4 regions of the Oceanobacillus phoenicis genome follow, and region 2 is predicted to be linked to each of the others. Evidence: riboswitches for the same ligand, from Rfam matches in the RefSeq annotation. Region 2 holds a riboswitch; each other region holds the start of a gene.
What was found. A riboswitch is a leader RNA that binds a small molecule or an ion and turns the genes downstream of it on or off. The one in region 2 is predicted to bind S-adenosylmethionine.

Region 1 (4,399 bases), 960 kb from region 2:
CCGCATCTTCTATAAATTCGATTCCGGCAATTTGAATATCATTTGCTGCTAAAACTTTCTCATATTGCTCTATTATTGGGTGATTAAATCCTTCCCTCACTTGGAATTTAGCAGGTTTTTCAGGTTCTTCTCCAGCTGGACAAAATAAATCCTCAACAGAACAGGCATCTGCGGGACATAGTTCAAATCCTTCTGAAGTATCCACCCTTACAGCATATACAAATCTCCCATCTACAAACTCACAACGAGTGATATAAGACTCTGGAGATACAATATACTCTTGCAATAACGTTACACCATCTATCGGTTCTTCAAAATCACTACTATTCACATACGACTGAAGAGCTTGAGTTGATCGGAATAATTGTACACCTAAGCCTTTTCCTGCTCGGTTATGCTTAGTAATAAAACTTTTTCCTTCAAACTGTTCTGCTGCTTTTAAGATATTTTCTTTTCCAACTGCTGCAGCTGTCTTTGGAGTTTTTATACCAAACCTCTCAAGTTCCAAGTATTGTTGAACTTTACTGACTTCCAATTGTAAGGCACGGCTACCATTAATAACCGTTCTTCCATGAAACTCTAGCCATGCTAATACAGCATTTGTAAACTCTGGAGCAAAACGATTTCCTCTTGTATGAGAGGATGCGCTCATGCGATTATAAAATATTCCCTCTGGCGGTTCATTAAGTAGATCTATATGGCCTTCTTGAAGTAACCAATCTTCATAAGGAAGTTCCAATTCATTAAATCGTTTTATAAGGTGTTCCGTCCATTCCATATTTTCATGCAAAACATAAATTTTACTCATCATCATGTCTCCTTTAGTGTAACGTAGATGTCTTCTTTCTTAATTCTTCTACTTTCGGCATCACTTGCTTAGCAAATCGTTCTAACTCTTCCAATTGAGGAGAGCATTGTAGTAGTAGCTGATCCAAGCCAACTTTCTCATATTCTATTATTCTTTTTGCAATTTGTTCAGGTGTACCTACAAGATTCGGACGTAATCCTCTGTTCGAAACAGAATAATCTTTTATTTGTACTTGTTGTTCTAGTTGGGATTTTGAAGTGAAATCTTTCATTCCCACATATCCCTTTTCATCTTTTATTGATGTAATTCTTTCCAACTCTTGTAAGGCTTCTTCCTCCGAATCTCTACATATCACGTAGGCAGCCATACTAAATGATTGCAGTGCTTCTTTGTCGAGAATATTTCTCCGATTTTTCATATTAGCTATTTTATCTTGAATTTCATCTACTGTTCCTCCGTGCATTACATACGCATCGCATAGAGTAGAAATTACCTGTTTCCCTTTTTCACTTTCTCCACCAGCATATAGAATTGGATTCGGTTGTTGGATTGGTTTTGGTGCTAATTTCGTATTCTCTATTTGATAAAACTTCCCGTGGTAAGAGAACGTCTCTTCCTTCCAAAGCCCTTTTAAAACCTCTAGAAATTCAATTGTTCTATCGTATCGCTCATCATGTTCTGTGAAGTCTCCACCATATTGTTTTGCTTCTTCTGACCACCATCCGGAAACAACATTTAATGTGAACCTTCCTCCACTTAATTGGTCAATATTAGCAGCCATTTTCGCAATTACTGCTGGATTGTGATATATCGGCCTAACCGCTGTCATAATTTCAATTTTATTTGTTACTGCAGCTAACCCGGCTGCTGTTGTCCAAGCTTCCAAGGAATTTGCTTCTATCCCTTTAATATCATTTAAATATAACTCAGCAATTAATGTCGTATCATATCCCCATTCTTCAGCATGCTGAATCACCTCTTTCGCATACTCAAACGTAGGAGGCATCTGCTCATCTTCTACATTACGCAACCAACCACCAAAAATCGGTAACCAAAATCCATACTTCATTTTCATCCCCCATTGTCTATAGTTGTAAAAGTATTAAAAAACTCTTCCCTAAGATAAGAAAAGAGCTCTGTCACCGACTTCTCTTATCTACCAAGCACAAATATGCTTGATGGATTTGGCACAGTATTCAAGTTAGAACCTGTTGCCGAGGCTTCTGCGGGCCATGTCCCTCCACCTCTCTGGATAAGATATTTTATAATTTAGTTTATTGCCACGATAATAATACAAGCTGATAGAATTGTCAATTAAATTTTCTTTTAAAACATAGTTGACTTATCGGAATTAATATATTAGAATATATTAAAAATTAATACTTCTTATCGAGAGAAGCCGAGGGATCTGGCCCGTTGAAGCTTCAGCAACCTCTAATTTCATTAGAAAGGTGCTACCTCCAGCAAGATGTTTTTCTTGAAAGATAAGAGCTCAAATTCGGAAAAAATCCGCGACGCTCTTATTTAATAAGAGCGTCGCGGATTTTCTTATTCTAATTTATTTTCAAAGGAGATTGGTAAAATGAACAACATTGTGACATTGTCTGGCAGCCCCTCCGAACTATCCAGGTCAGAAAAGGTATTACATTATTTAGGTGATCAATTAAGTCAACAGAAATTTTCTGTATCCCATATTTCTGTAAAGGATGTACCCTATGAAGATTTATTTACAGGAAATTTCCAAAGTGCAGCAATTAGGAATATAACTCAACAAATTCAAGCTGCAGACGGTGTCATCGTTGGCTCTCCTGTTTATAAAGGTGCATATTCAGGTGTATTGAAAGCTTTAATTGATATATTGCCACAAGATGCACTTAAACACACCCCAGTCTTACCTATTATGACTGGAGGCAGCCCTGCACACTTATTAGCGGTTGAATACACGTTAAAACCTGTACTCGCAACCTTAAAAGCACATAACCTAAAAGGGTTATACTTTTTAGATGATCAGATAGATAAAAAACGCGACATCCCTATTGTTGATGATGATATTTTACAACGAACAAAAAAACAGGTGGACTATTTTGCTCAGATGGTTGAAGGAACATCAACACAAACTTTAACAACTTATTAAGGAGGTTTTACATGAGTAAACGAATCTTTTTAAATGCTTTTGATATGAATACTCCCGGTCATCAGTCTCCTGGCTTGTGGCAACACCCAGAAGACCAATCCCATATGTACAAAGACAGTGAATATTGGATCGAACTAGCAAAAGTATTAGAAAAGGGAAGATTTGATGCCATTTTTATCGCTGATGTTCTAGGAACTTATGATGTTTACAATGGATCTCGAGACGATGCGGTACGTACCGGCGCACAATCGCCTGTCAATGATCCTTTCTTAATTGTTCCATATATGGCAGCTGTTACAAAGCATCTTGGATTCGGTATTACCGCTTCTGTGACCCATGAACATCCCTACACCTTTGCCAGAAAAATAAGCACACTTGACCATTTAACAAAAGGACGTATAGGCTGGAATATTGTTACCTCTTACTTGAAGAGTGCAGCAGTAAACATGGGATTAGAGGATCAAATTAAACATGATGAACGTTATGACATTGCAGAAGAATATCTAGATGTTTGTTACAAATTATGGGAACAAAGTTGGGAGGATGACGCTGTTTTAGTCGATAAGGAAAGAGGAATATACACAGATCCTTCAAAAGTACATGATATTCAACATGAAGGAAAATATTATAAAGTGCCAGGTGCACATTTATGTGAGCCTTCTCCACAACGAACACCCGTGCTGTATCAAGCTGGAGCTTCTACAAGAGGGAGAGATTTTGCAAGTAAACATGCCGAACTTGTATTTATTGGATCTTCAACAATTGAAACAACAAAACAAACAGTAGATAAATTACATCAAGATATACGTGATACGGGTAGATCTACAGAAGAAGTAAAAATATTAACGTTGTTCACTCCCATTGTTGGTAGAACTGAAAAAGAAGCCCAAGAAAAATATCTTGATTACAAAAAGTACATTAGCCCAGTAGGTGCCTTATCCTTATTCGGGGGTTGGACCGGGTTAGATGTTTCTGACTTTGATGTTGATCAAGAAATACATTATATTGAAAATGACTCTATCCGTTCAGCACTTGAAAACTTCTCTAACCTTCATCCAGATCGCCCGTCTACGGTTAAGGATATTATTGATGTAATTGGGATTGGTGGTTTAGGTGCTTCTGCAGTTGGCACACCTGAACAAATCGTAGATGAAATGGAAAGGTGGGTAAATGAAGCTGGTGTTGATGGATTTAACATTGCCTACGCAGTTACTCCAGCTACATTTATTGATTTTGTTGACTTAGTTGTACCAGAATTACGAAAGCGAGGGCTTGTCCCCGATCATTATGAAGGAACAACGCTTAGAGATAATTTATTTTCTCATGGTAGCCACTTAGGCAACCTCCATCCAGCAAAACGAAATCACGAAAAAATTAACATCCAATAGTCTAGAAAAGGATTCTGGCTATTAATTTGATAGCCAGAATCCTTTTAATTTAATAAGATTTAAAGATCT
Region 2 (4,399 bases):
GGAACATGAGCAGGAATCTGCAATCCAAAAATTTCATCATTAATCGTTTCTATAGAATTTAATTCTCCTTCTAATGCAGAGTGGACCATTGCTCTAGTGAAAGAAAGTTTTATGCGTTCACCTACTCCATATGATCCTCCCGTCCAACCTGTATTTATCAAAAATACGTTTGTGTCAAACATGTCAATTTTCTTCCCCAACATTTCGGCATAAGTAGAAGGAGCCAATGGTAGGAACGGTGATCCAAAGCAAGCAGAGAAAGTTGCTGTTGGTTCTGTTATTCCACGTTCTGTACCCGCTAATTTGCTTGTATATCCGCTTAGAAAATGATACATCGCTTGTTCTTTTGTTAGCTTACTGATTGGAGGTAACGTTCCAGATGCATCGGCAGTTAAGAAAATAATTGTATTTGGATGTCCTGCAACACTAGGATCAATAATGTTATCTATATTTTCCAAAGGATAAGCAGCACGGGTGTTCTCCGTTAACGATGTATCATCGTAATCTGGTTCTCTGCTATTATCATCTAAAATGACATTCTCTAAGACCGAGCCATATCGAATCGCATTATAAATTTGTGGCTCCTTTTCCTCTGAGAGATTGATGCATTTTGCATAACATCCCCCTTCAATATTGAATACGCCATTAGGACTCCAACCATGTTCGTCATCACCTATTAGTTTTCGATAAGGATCTGCGGATAACGTAGTTTTCCCCGTACCTGATAAACCAAAAAATAAGGCAACGTCACCTTCTTGACCAACATTAGCAGAGCAGTGCATGGAAAGTACATCTTGCTGAGGTAATAGATAATTCATCACCGAAAAAATTGACTTTTTAATTTCCCCAGCATATTCCGTACCGCCAATAAGTACAATTCTTTTTTTGAAAGAAATCAAAATAAATGTTTCCGAATTTGTTCCATCAATAGCTGGATCAGCCTTAAATCCAGGAGCTGAAATAACTGTAAATTCTGCTTGATGTTTGGCTAATTCCTCTTCTGTTGGATTAATGAATAGTTGTCTAGAAAATAAATTATGCCAAGCATATTCATTAATAACTTGAATAGGAAGTCTATAGGTGTGGTCAGATCCAGCGAACCCTTGAAATTTAAATATTTCTTGTTTCTCATTTAAATATGTGATCACTTTAGTTAATAGTTGATTAAATACTTCTTCTTGAATAGGCTTATTAATTTTACCCCAGTTGACTTGTTGATCAGAAACTTCATCTTTCACAATAAACTTATCTTCTGGAGATCGACCAGTGTATGTTCCTGTTGTGGCACGTATTGCTCCGGTAGATGTAAGTATTCCTTCTTGTCTGTACAGAATTTTTTCAACGAGTTGAGCTACTGATAAATTATGGTGAACGTGATTGGTTTGAAGTTCTTTCATATAAGATTTATCAACGGTTTTCATGGTATAATCTCCTTACTATTAGTGATAGTAGTTTAAATTACTTAACGAACCTTATTACTAAATCTGATTATTAGTATAACACATTAAAAACAATAGTCCATACTATTATTGAGATTTATTTTATGCATTATTATTTTTGATGTGACAGGACCTATATTAGTTGACAGATAACTCACCTTTCGTTAATGTTAACCATGAACGGATACTCTTATTCAGAGTTGGTGGAGGGACAGCCCCGATGAAGCCCAGCAACCATCACAATGGTGAAAAGGTGCTAACCTGATGCAAGGATATAATTCCTTGAACAATAAGAGCGAAAGGCCATAATTCTTCCTTTCCTCATGTTATGAAGGGAAGGTTTTTTTGTTTTCATCTATATTTTTTGGTACCGCGTTTTTGTAAGGACGAGGTGCTTTTATTGGCACTTTGAATAGGATAGAAGTTAGAAAGAGATCCGTAACAACATAATTAAAGGAGAGTTTAGCCTTATGGCTGCAAATCGACGTTTATTTACTTCAGAGTCAGTAACTGAAGGGCATCCAGATAAAATGTCTGACCAAATATCAGATGCTATTTTAGATGAAATTTTAAAGAAAGACCCGAATGCGAGGGTTGCATGTGAGACGACAGTGACTACAGGACTCGTTCTTGTATCAGGAGAAATTTCTACATCTACTTATGTGGATATACCTGCACTTGTACGTGAAACAGTGAAAAATATTGGGTATACACGTGCTAAATATGGCTTTGATTTTGAAACATGTGCGGTATTAACTGCTATTGATGAACAATCTGCGGATATCGCTGGAGGTGTCAACCAAGCACTTGAAGCAAGACAAGGAAAAATGAGTGAAGAGGAAATTGATGCTATAGGTGCTGGCGACCAGGGGCTTATGTTTGGTTATGCTTGCGATGAAACGGAAGAATTAATGCCTTTACCAATTTCATTAGCACATCAATTGTCTAAAAGATTAGCGGATGTTAGAAAAGAAGGTATTCTGGATTATCTTCGTCCAGATGGTAAAACACAAGTAACGGTTGAATATGATGAGAATGACAAACCTGTACGTATAGATACAATTGTAATATCTACGCAACATCATTCAGAAATTCAAAATGAACAAATTGAAAGAGATACGGTTGAAAAAGTAATTCAAGCAGTTGTGCCTAATGAATTATTAGATGATAAAACGAAATACTTTATAAACCCAACTGGTCGATTTGTAATTGGAGGTCCTCAAGGCGATGTTGGCCTAACCGGAAGAAAGATTATTGTAGACACATATGGCGGGTATGCTAGACATGGTGGAGGTGCTTTTAGTGGTAAAGATGCTACAAAAGTAGACCGTTCTGCAGCATATGCTGCACGCTATGTTGCTAAGAATATTGTAGCAGCAGGACTTGCGAAATCTTGTGAAGTTCAGTTAGCTTATGCGATTGGTGTGGCACAACCAGTATCCATTGCAGTTAATACATTCGGAACCGGGAAAGTAAGTGAAGACCGTTTGGTAGAAGCCGTTCGTGAATTGTTTGATCTTCGTCCAGCAGGTATTATTCGAATGCTTGATTTAAGAAAACCTATCTTTAAAAACACTGCAGCATATGGTCATTTTGGCCGAAAAGATATTTTATTCCCGTGGGAAAAAACAGACAAAACGGAAGAACTTATTGCTTTAACTAAATAAATGCATAAAGAAAAACTATCATCTTTATAGGTGATAGTTTTTCTTTATGGCTTTAAAATAATTGTTGGGGTAAGGGAAAAATTTAATTTATAAAAAACACGCAATCTCCTATTTTAGTTATCGTTGTTTAAACTACTAAACCAAACAAAAAGGAGATATGTGCAATTGAATTCTAATATAACATTACCTGGGTTGGAAGAAGGAAATATATTAGATAGGGAAGTACGAGAATGTATTTATTACATTAGGTAGGAATTGGAGAGAGTCTCTCATCGCTGATCGTTTTCATTTTACCAGATATATTTATTGGACTTTGGCTTTAGAAAGAGTGAGGATTCGTGTACAGCGAGAATTTCATGATTATGATCGTAAGAAATGTAATTGTATACGACATGTATTTTATAAAAGGCAATCGAAGTTAACGAATAAGCAACGATGGTATTTAGGTCGCTATTTACAAATGATATACGGAAACTCTTGTGGGAGGAAGGTTTAGTTGAGACCCCGGATTCGGATTGCATAGCGACCGGTAGCTCATCAGCCGCCTTAGGATAAGCGCAGTATATTTCTGAAGCGGGTTTTCATACCCATTCATTCTGATTTCTCTTTTTATTAAATACTTTTGTCTCAATCCCCAACATTTGACTTATAACCTTCTTATCAAATTCATAACTATTTTTCAACTATACATCATTTTTTAACAGAATTTCATAATATTATCTTAAAATACAGGAAAACTTTCATACGTTTTTACTTAAAATTATGAAATTATGTTAAATTCTTCTGATAAGTTTACTAATTTACGAAAAATCAAAACTGCTTAATATGATATTATGACAAATATTATATAATACATTGCAAAGCAGGTGGTAGTATCATTGAACTTGTAGAAGAAGCACAAAAAGGGAATCAGGAATCATTTATGACTTTATTTCATAGTTATGAGAAAAATTTATATCGCATTGCAAATACATATGTAAAAAATTCTAGTGATACAAATGATGTAATTCAAGAAACTGCCTATCGAACGTATGAAAAATTACCAGAGTTAAGAAATCCGAAATATTTTAAGACGTGGATAACGAAAATAACCATTAATTGTGCACTTGATACGATTAGAAAGAATAAAAAGATGATTGTGATGGAACCAGAAAAAGTATCCAATAAAGCTTATTATGATTTGGATATACCATTGAAAATTACAGTGGAGCAATTGTTAAATCGCCTAAACGAAAAAGAAAGATCTATTATTATGCTACGTTTTTTTTACTCCTTAAGCTTCAAAGAAATTTC
Region 3 (4,399 bases), 1.1 Mb from region 2:
TGGTAAGCTAATACATTTTCTGTTTCCATCACCTTCTCCACTAACATATTACCACTTAAAACTTCATCACAATAAAAATCTTCCGTCATATACTTCCCTCCATATTTTCTGATCATTATTTTGTACTGTAGAAGATAAATGATGATGATTCTTCTCTTGCCTCTTTTAATTCCCAATCTCCATAACATTTAACATCAGAAAATCCGGCTTTTTCTAAGGCAACCTTTACTTCTTTTTGAGTACGAAATCGCAATTGCAGTTTTTCCCGTTGGATAACCTCTCCAGACTTAACACTTTTTACAGTTTCATAGAACGTAAATATTTGTTTTTCGTCCATTCCATCGTATTCGGTCCAAATTTCTAATTCTTCTCCTGACCTAGGGTGTGTTGCAATATCAGGTGTTTTATCTGCCATCCATTTTTTCCACACTTCTGCTCTTGGATTACGTGTATCAAATATGAAACATCCGCCTTCTTTTAATGAACGAATAACATTGTTGGTTACTTGCTCCCAATCTATATCTGTAAGAAATACTTGCGCAACATTTGCAGTCATAATCACCACATCATATGTGTTTGTCTTTAGATCCCCACTATCTCCAATAATCCATTCAACTTGATTGGATGTTTGTTTCGTCTTAGCAAGCTCAATTGCTTCTTTATTTGGATCAATTGCGGTTACATTAAAACCCGTTTCAGCAAAATGTATGGTAAGCCTTCCTGTTCCACAACCTAGATCGGCTAAGTTTTTCCCACTTAACTCTTTTAATAGTGATAGAAAAAATGTATCGTCCTTACCAAACGTATTTAGTTGGTCATATACTAGCGGAATCATACGCCACCTCGCTTTAGTGTCTTTTTAGTCTTTTACCGAAAATCGCAAATGCTTTTCCTTCTTCATTTGGATAAAATTGCTGTTTTATCCATTCCCAATGCTGATTCTTATAAAATTGTATAGCAGTCATATTATCTTGTTGTGTCGTCAAAATAGCTGTATTTGTTGTAGCATCTTTTAACAGTCTGTCTAATAAATCTCTTCCATATCCTGACTTTCGATAAGGTGAGTCCACAATTATTTCTCCAACTTCATAGCAGTTGGAGAGCCAATCTTGATATTCCTGTTGATTCAGGTGATTAGCAATTAGATTATGGTAATATTGACCTTTTAATGATAAATAACCATAAGCAAAACCAATCAATTTAGCTTCTTCCGATTAATCATACGTCCTTGAAAACCATCATAGGCCATATGTTTCTTTATCCGATGAGTTATCTCTAAAGAATCATTACTCCAGACTTTACTATATAACGTGGAAATTAAGTTAACATCCTCTTCACTATGTATTGATTTAAAGTTTATTTGCATACCAGTCATCTCCAACATACTTCATTTTATCATTTAATTCAGAAAAATACATAATTCTTATTCATTTAATAGTATATTCTGGAAATCAAGTTACTGTTGATTTATCAGTAAAAGAAGAAATTCCTATTGAAGTAACAGATAAAGTTGAAGTTGGATTTACTGGAAATGTCAGAGAAAATAGTCCGCCAGTTGGATAGATACTCTATGTAAAACTAATTGATAATTAAGTAATTTTGCTATGAGTTATACATTTGATGTAAAAATGAAATAAAAAAACCTCGCAAATGCGAGGATAAAGTTTGTATCAAAATATAAAGTTAAAAATTCTCCCAATGAATGGCACCTTTACCAGCATGCGGGTGATCATTATATTGAAGCTTAAAATATTCATATTCTAACTCCGCGGTTGTAAGCTCATAAAGATGTCTGTTCCCTTTTTTAAAGTGATTAGATGCAATTAATTTCTCAATTAATTCATTTTTTCTTCTTTCTGATTCATCTTCGTTCCAGAAAACCATATTCAAATCCTCCTCTTCTATAAGTATGATCATGGCAAAGATAAGAAGAGAGAATTTGTATCGTACGATAACCTCAACTTATCTTTCAAGCTAATGCTTGCAGGATTTAGCACAGACAAATGCACTCTGTTGCTGAGGTTTCAACGGGCCAGTCCCTCCACCTCTCTTGATAAGTATTTTTATACAATTTATTATAAACACATTAATCCGATTTGTCTACTATGATTAAACTCCTAATCAGTTCATCTTATTTATTAATTTGCTTAAATTCAACCATTTCTAAAGGAACTGGTATCTATACCCTATCCAATTTACGGCTTCCGTAAGATTTTCCGCTACAAAATCAATTTCGATTCCTTTTAGCTTTTCAAAATGGTCATGAAGTGTAGATGTTCCTGCCCCTGTTTTTACTAATATCTTTACTGAATTTGTCTTGGAAGCTGCCACCATATCACTCCATCTATCACCAATTATAATACAATTATTTAAGTTTAATTGATATTTATTAGAAGCATCTTTCAACATACCTCCATTAGGTTTTCGACATTTACAGCCTTCTTTATGATGATGCGGACATATGAATACATCATCAAAACCAAAACCTATTAATTCTTTATAGAAATCTTCTTTCCTCGCCTCTCCAAAAGAAATACCTGGCTGATTCGTAAATGAAAACACTTGAACAGATTTTTTTAGATAATCTATATTCTCTTTCGATTTCTCAAACATCTTAAAATCACCAGGATAATGTACCTTATCATCTCCACCAATGGTCCCTTCCCTATCTAAAAACACTGCTTCAAGCTTTTTGTTCATCATAACTCTCTCACCCCAAAAATGGAAGAAACATTTAAAGTAACCGTTAAACCCACTAGTATTGCAGATATCAAAACCGTGCTACCCGAAACATCCATTAATGCTGACCAATCTTGAATTCTCACGAGGTGATTTTGATAAAATAACTGAAAACATATTGCAATAGAACATGCACTTAGACTTACTAACATTAGAATATTTTTTTTCAATTTATGTTTATGTGTGGATAATAGATTGATAACGGGAAGAATTAATGCTATTATCCCTAATAATACACTTGCTATATTTAATATTGCCATTGCTAGTATTCCCGCTTTTATTAAATAGACGTAAACTTATTTATAACAGACGCAAAATTTTAATAAATACTTAATTCAGATTATTGTAAACCTTTCTATCTATTTAAGGAGAGCCGAAAATGAAATTCACTTTAGAAATCATTCGTATACTCATAATTCTTGGACTATTGGGATTTATTTTCAGTATAGCTATTATGTTTATCTATTCATCCATCGGAATTCAATTAGATAATCATTATGGAGGATTAATTGCTGGTATTGGTATCATTATTTCTATTTTTATATTATATCGGAACAAATTACAATTCTCTGGATTTTATAAAAGTGATAAAAATGTGAAGTTATCAAAAACAGTTAGTATTTTTTTAATATCAATTTCTATCATCATGTTAGTCATTGCCCCCTACTTACCATAAGTTGTAATATGTGTTTGGTTACCTTTTAGCTTAAATCCTCTAAAACTCAGAATAAATAATCATTAATTATTTTCTTTCTCCCTATGATCAATTTATGTATAATTAACTTTTGATATATTAGCTAACGAAGATTAATCATAAGGGAGAAACACCATGCAACATATTTCAAACTCAACAAAACAGCGTTATTATACATTTCTATTAATTTTAGCAATCCTATTTATAGCTTCTACACTACGTTCCCCCATCACTTCCGTTGGTCCATTAATTCCGATATTTCGAAATGAATTAGAAGTGACAAATGCCATGATCGGTTTAATTAACACCTTACCTTTAATAGCATTTGGAATTTTTTCTTCATTTGTTCCTACATTGTCTAGAAAACTTGGCATGGAAATTACGTTATTAATGGCAATGGTAGTCTTATCCATAGGTATATATGTTCGATCAATTGGCGATATATCCATGTTGTTATTCGGAACACTGCTTCTTGGAATAGCGATATCTGTGGGAAATGTACTAATGCCAGGACTAATCAAATCAAGCTTTCCGTATCGTATCGGACTTATGACTGGTATTTATTCTGTAACCATGAATTTATTTGGGGCGCTGGCTTCAGGATTATCTGTCCCTATCACTTCCATTCCTTCATTGGATTGGCGCAATGCAATGCAAGTTTGGAGCGTCATTTCCATGATTGCTGTAATTATATTATTATTACGACTACCTATAATCCGCTCCTCACGAAAAAAAGTATTCGTAGATGTAAAGAGTCAACCTCCTACTGCTTTATTCAAATCGAAAATAGCTTGGGCGGTCACATTCTTCATGGGTTTTCAATCATTAATTCCATACAGTCTGTTTACTTGGCTTCCAGATATCTTATTAGCAAAAGGATTCTCTGAAAGCGACGCTGGTTGGTTTATTGCAATTCTACAGATGGGCATCATTCCAACGACATTTGTCGCACCAATCATTGCAGGG
Region 4 (4,399 bases), 560 kb from region 2:
TTTCTGACAAACGTTGCTTCCCTTTCCCAAAGAAATTTTCACGTAATGTAGTGCCTTCATACTCCTTGCGATAGATACCGCGTTCTTGTAACACCGGAACTACATGATCAACAAAATCACGGAACGTATCCGGAGAAGTTGCTAATGCAACATTAAATCCATCTATATCACCTTCAATTGCCCACTTTTCAATTTGATCAGCAATCTGTTCTGGAGTACCAACAAACTTTGGACATCCATTTCCAAGGCCATGATTTTTTATTGCCTCACGTAATGTCCATTTACGATGCGGATCCTTCGTATACAAGTCTAGATTTCCTTGGACTGCTTCTGTTTCAATATCTTCAATATATTGATCTGGATCATACTCGGAAAAGTCAATTCCTGTATGTCCTGAAAGTAAGGAGGCAGTACCCTCATAGCTAATATGATTTACGAAGTCCTCATACTTCGCAATCGCCTCTGCTTCTGTTGAACCAACTATCGGTAACATCATTGGAAATATCTTAACGTCATCTTTATTTCTACCTTTTTCTTGAGCACGTTGACGAATGTCAGCTGAATAATTTTTCAACGATTCAATGGATGTTTGCTTTGTAAAAACTGCTTCCGCATGTTTCGCTGCAAAATCTCTTCCTTTTGGTGATGCTCCAGCTTGAAATAATACTGGTGTTCGTTGCGGTGAAGGTTCAATTAAATGCGGTCCTGGCAAATTAAAAAACTCCCCGCTATGATTAATCAAACGAACTTTCTCTGGGTCAGCAAAAGCATCATTTGCACGATCATAAATTATCGCATCCTCATCCCAGCTATGCTCCCAAAGCTTATATACTACATCTAAAAATTCATCTGCTCGATTGTAACGTAATTCTTTTGGCAACCGTTCCGTTAGCCCCATATTGACAGCTTCACTTTCTAGATAGGAGGTTACAACATTCCAACCAACTCTCCCATCTGTTAAATGATCTAATGTAGAAAGTTGTCGTGCCAAAACATACGGTTGAGCATAGGTTGTAGAAATCGTTGGCGCAAAACCTAGATGCTCAGTCACTGCAGCCATTGCTGTAATTGGTAGTAAAGGGTCATGTGCAGGAAGTTGAACTGCACCTCTTGCTGCTGCATCATGACTTTTCCCATAGACACTATACGTCCCTAACACATCAGCAATAAATAATGAGTCAAATTTACCACGCTCTAAAATTTGTGCGATTTCCGTCCAATAGTTTAATCGATTATGGTTCGTGCCTTGATCCTTGTCGTGTTTCCATAGACCAGTTGAATGAGGTGAAGGTGAATTTTGCACGAATCCATTTAAATGAATTTGTTTTGCCATATGCTCAACTCCTTGTTGTTATTAATAGAAAGCGTCATTGTTTGGTTATCTAGAAAACTATTATTCATCGTATGCATTTAAAGCATTTACACTATGTGCTAATGCAGAACCCGCTTTAAGAGCGACAGCAACAAAAATTGCTTCTGATAGCTCTTCTTTACTGGCTCCGGCTTCTTTTGCATTTTTCGTATGTGAATCAATACAATATGCACACCCAGTTGTATGAGCAGAAGCCACTGCAATCAACTCTTTCTCCTTCAGGGATAGCTTTCCTCCCTTTAATGCAGCTCCATCAAATTTTATGAAGGCTTTGAAAGCATCTTCACTTGTCTCACCGAGTTCTTTTAATCGATTAAAATAGGAGGCTTTATACAATTCATCATCGCTGTTTCCGTCGTATGCATTTAAGCCATTTACCCCATGTGCTAATGAGGAACCTGCCTTTAATGCTGTAGCAACAAATATCGCTTCTGTCACTTCTTCTTTATCAGCACCTTGCTTTTTCACATTCCCTACATGAAGTTCAATACAATATGGACAACCTGTAATATGAGCAACTGCCACCGCAATTAATTCTTTTTGCTTGACCGAAAGCTTCCCTTCTTCTAATGCTTTGTTATTGAAAGCAAAGAACGAATTAAATACATCTGGTGCAAACTCCTTTAATTCTTGAATTCGACTAAAATACGATTTTTTATAAAGACTCTCTGTTTTTGTAGTTGGCATTATAAACTCTCCTCTTCGTTTTAATTTTTCTTGTGAAATTTCGTTTGTCTGGCTTTACGTCTGTTTCGATCCGCCTCCTAAATGTAGTTAACTTATCAGTTTAGTCATATTTAAAGTTTCATTGTTCCAATTATTCTTTACACCCTTTTAGAAGAAATCAAGAGCGCTGGAGCGGAACGTACTCGGCTGTTTATAGTTATCTCGTTATACACAGCACACCATTTCGTAAAAAGAAAAAACCCTTCCGATGAGGAAGAGTTTCATTTAGTGGGCATAAACACTTTTCTCATCTATCAAGCATAAGCTTGCTGGAATGAGCACCATGTTACTTAACTGTAACTGGTTGCTGCGGGATCCACGGACCAGGTTCCTCCCCCGACTCTTGATAAGGAAAATAAATATGTAGTTGTGTAAGATTTGTATATTAGCATAACGAACCAGCAAATAACTGTCAATAGTTAATTTTCGATTAATTCAATGTAATGTGAAATTTGAATCCATCGGACTATTTTCTCGATGTTTATATTTATTCTGGCTCAGACTTTACTCAGTATTCGGTAGCAGCGGCGGGAATTACCATGTACCCTCATTCGACTGCACAAACTGTAGTTTGGTAACATAACATTATTTTATCTTACCGGGTTTGCTCTCCCGTTCTGATTACGGGAACATAAACCGCGTTTATCTTACCAGATTCCCTCTCCCGTTCTGATTACGGGAACATAAATCGCCTTTATCTTACCAATTCCCTCTCCCGTTCTGATTACGGGAACATAAATCGCCTTTATCTTACCAGATTCCCTCTCCCGTTCTGATTACGGGAACATAGATCACGTTTATCTTACCAGATTCCCTCTCCCGTTCTGATTACGGGAACATAAATCGCCTTTATCTTACCAGATTCCCTCTCCCGTTCTGATTACGGGAACATAAATCGCCTTTATCTTACCAGATTCCCTCTCCCGTTCTGATTACGGGAACATAGAATGACTTGACTCATATATCACTACTTCTAATCCTAATTCACTTTTACTACCCTAGTATGTCGCCTCCGAAAACGAATGTCATTAAGGCACTAGTGACAAATCCAACAACGATTGCTAGAATGATTCTCTTCTTAAAGAGCGGTCGATCAATAGATTTTGCATCTACTTTTGTCAAAACAATAATTCCGCCTAAAGATGCTGAAATTCCTGCACTTAGAAAATATATCAGTGGCTCTGATTGAAAAATAAGTCGCAACAACATAGATAGAATTATCGTTCCAATAAAGAGAGTACCTACAAATATGAATACACCTTTAAAACTGATTTGTGGTATTATTTTAGAACTTCTCAACTTCCTCACTCCCTAAATCAACTTAAGGGATCTCATACAAATAGATACCCTTTGTAGGATGAATATATTAATCTATTGGAGTCGATTCACCATTCTCCATATCTAGCATTTTGCGATCGTACACTTTGAAAAACGGAAGATAAATTCCAATAGAAATTGCGATATTTACAAATACTAGAATGATTGATCGCCAATCCCCTCCTGTGGCTAAATACGCGCCAACTGGTGCCGGCAATGTCCATGGAGCTTTTACAAATGTAGGTGAAACAAGTCCCCACGAAGTTGCGAAATACGCAATAGTTGCTGTAACTAATGGTGTTATGACAAATGGAATTATCAATATAGGATTTAAGACAATCGGCAAACCAAAAATTACTGGCTCATTAATATTAAAAATACTCGGTGCTACAACAGTGCGGCCTAAATTTTTTAAGTACTTTGATCTTGCAAAAAGTAACATGACAATAACGAGACCTAACGTTGCTCCCGATCCCCCAATCCATATAAACCACTGATAAAGAGGTTCTGGAGCAATATGTGGTAATGTATCTGCCCCAGACGCAACAGCTTCTCCATTATTTAATAAATACACTTCCCAAAGCGGACGTGCAACTGAACCAACGACAGAAACCCCATGAATCCCAAAGGACCAAAAAAAGGTAATTAAAAATACAGGAACTAATATGCCAAATAGACTGTCTCCAGCAGTTACAAGTGGGGCCGCCATTCTCTCCACGAGTGCATGTAAATTAACTCCCATTACTACAGTGATCAACGTCATCAGTAAAATAACAATCGCTACTGGAATTAATGCCTCAAAGGAACGACTGACAGAGGCTGGCACTGCTTCAGGGAGCTTAATCGTAATTTCCCGTTGCTTACAAAATCGAAAAATCTCCACCGAAAGTATCGATACAATGATAGTGACAAAGAGACCGCTCCCTCCTAAGTATTGCATTGGTATAACGAATCCAAGTTCTTCTACAACAGAAGGTGTAATAG

Region 1: another riboswitch for S-adenosylmethionine. It lies ahead of ABC346_RS06440 (LLM class flavin-dependent oxidoreductase); the one in region 2 lies ahead of metK (methionine adenosyltransferase).
Region 3: another riboswitch for S-adenosylmethionine. It lies ahead of ABC346_RS16225 (Fur-regulated basic protein FbpA); the one in region 2 lies ahead of metK (methionine adenosyltransferase).
Region 4: another riboswitch for S-adenosylmethionine. It lies ahead of ABC346_RS08105 (carboxymuconolactone decarboxylase family protein); the one in region 2 lies ahead of metK (methionine adenosyltransferase).

What each region holds. Positions count from the first base shown of each region.
Region 1 is NZ_JBDFME010000001.1:1,211,327-1,215,725, reverse strand. Features, by position in the region: gene ABC346_RS06445 (ATP-grasp domain-containing protein) at 1-808, opposite strand, end outside; gene ABC346_RS06440 (LLM class flavin-dependent oxidoreductase) at 822-1,877, opposite strand; SAM riboswitch class I at 1,958-2,067, opposite strand; SAM riboswitch class I at 2,192-2,299, shown strand; gene ssuE (NADPH-dependent FMN reductase) at 2,391-2,942, shown strand; gene ABC346_RS06430 (LLM class flavin-dependent oxidoreductase) at 2,954-4,330, shown strand.
Region 2 is NZ_JBDFME010000001.1:2,167,904-2,172,302, forward strand. Features, by position in the region: gene pckA (phosphoenolpyruvate carboxykinase (ATP)) at 1-1,421, opposite strand, end outside; SAM riboswitch class I at 1,627-1,735, shown strand; gene metK (methionine adenosyltransferase) at 1,910-3,106, shown strand; partial or broken gene ABC346_RS10760 (transposase) at 3,375-3,569, shown strand; gene ABC346_RS10765 (sigma-70 family RNA polymerase sigma factor) at 4,029-4,399, shown strand, end outside.
Region 3 is NZ_JBDFME010000001.1:3,229,464-3,233,862, forward strand. Features, by position in the region: gene ABC346_RS16205 (HIT domain-containing protein) at 1-89, opposite strand, end outside; gene ABC346_RS16210 (class I SAM-dependent methyltransferase) at 116-835, opposite strand; gene ABC346_RS16215 (GNAT family N-acetyltransferase) at 849-1,199, opposite strand; gene ABC346_RS16220 (hypothetical protein) at 1,196-1,366, opposite strand; gene ABC346_RS16225 (Fur-regulated basic protein FbpA) at 1,684-1,884, opposite strand; SAM riboswitch class I at 1,960-2,060, opposite strand; gene ABC346_RS16230 (HAD-IIIA family hydrolase) at 2,164-2,703, opposite strand; gene ABC346_RS16235 (hypothetical protein) at 2,700-2,999, opposite strand; gene ABC346_RS16240 (hypothetical protein) at 3,119-3,415, shown strand; gene ABC346_RS16245 (CynX/NimT family MFS transporter) at 3,569-4,399, shown strand, end outside.
Region 4 is NZ_JBDFME010000001.1:1,606,679-1,611,077, reverse strand. Features, by position in the region: gene ABC346_RS08110 (LLM class flavin-dependent oxidoreductase) at 1-1,333, opposite strand, end outside; gene ABC346_RS08105 (carboxymuconolactone decarboxylase family protein) at 1,394-2,059, opposite strand; SAM riboswitch class I at 2,343-2,451, opposite strand; gene ABC346_RS08100 (hypothetical protein) at 3,092-3,397, opposite strand; gene ABC346_RS08095 (PTS sugar transporter subunit IIC) at 3,465-4,399, opposite strand, start outside.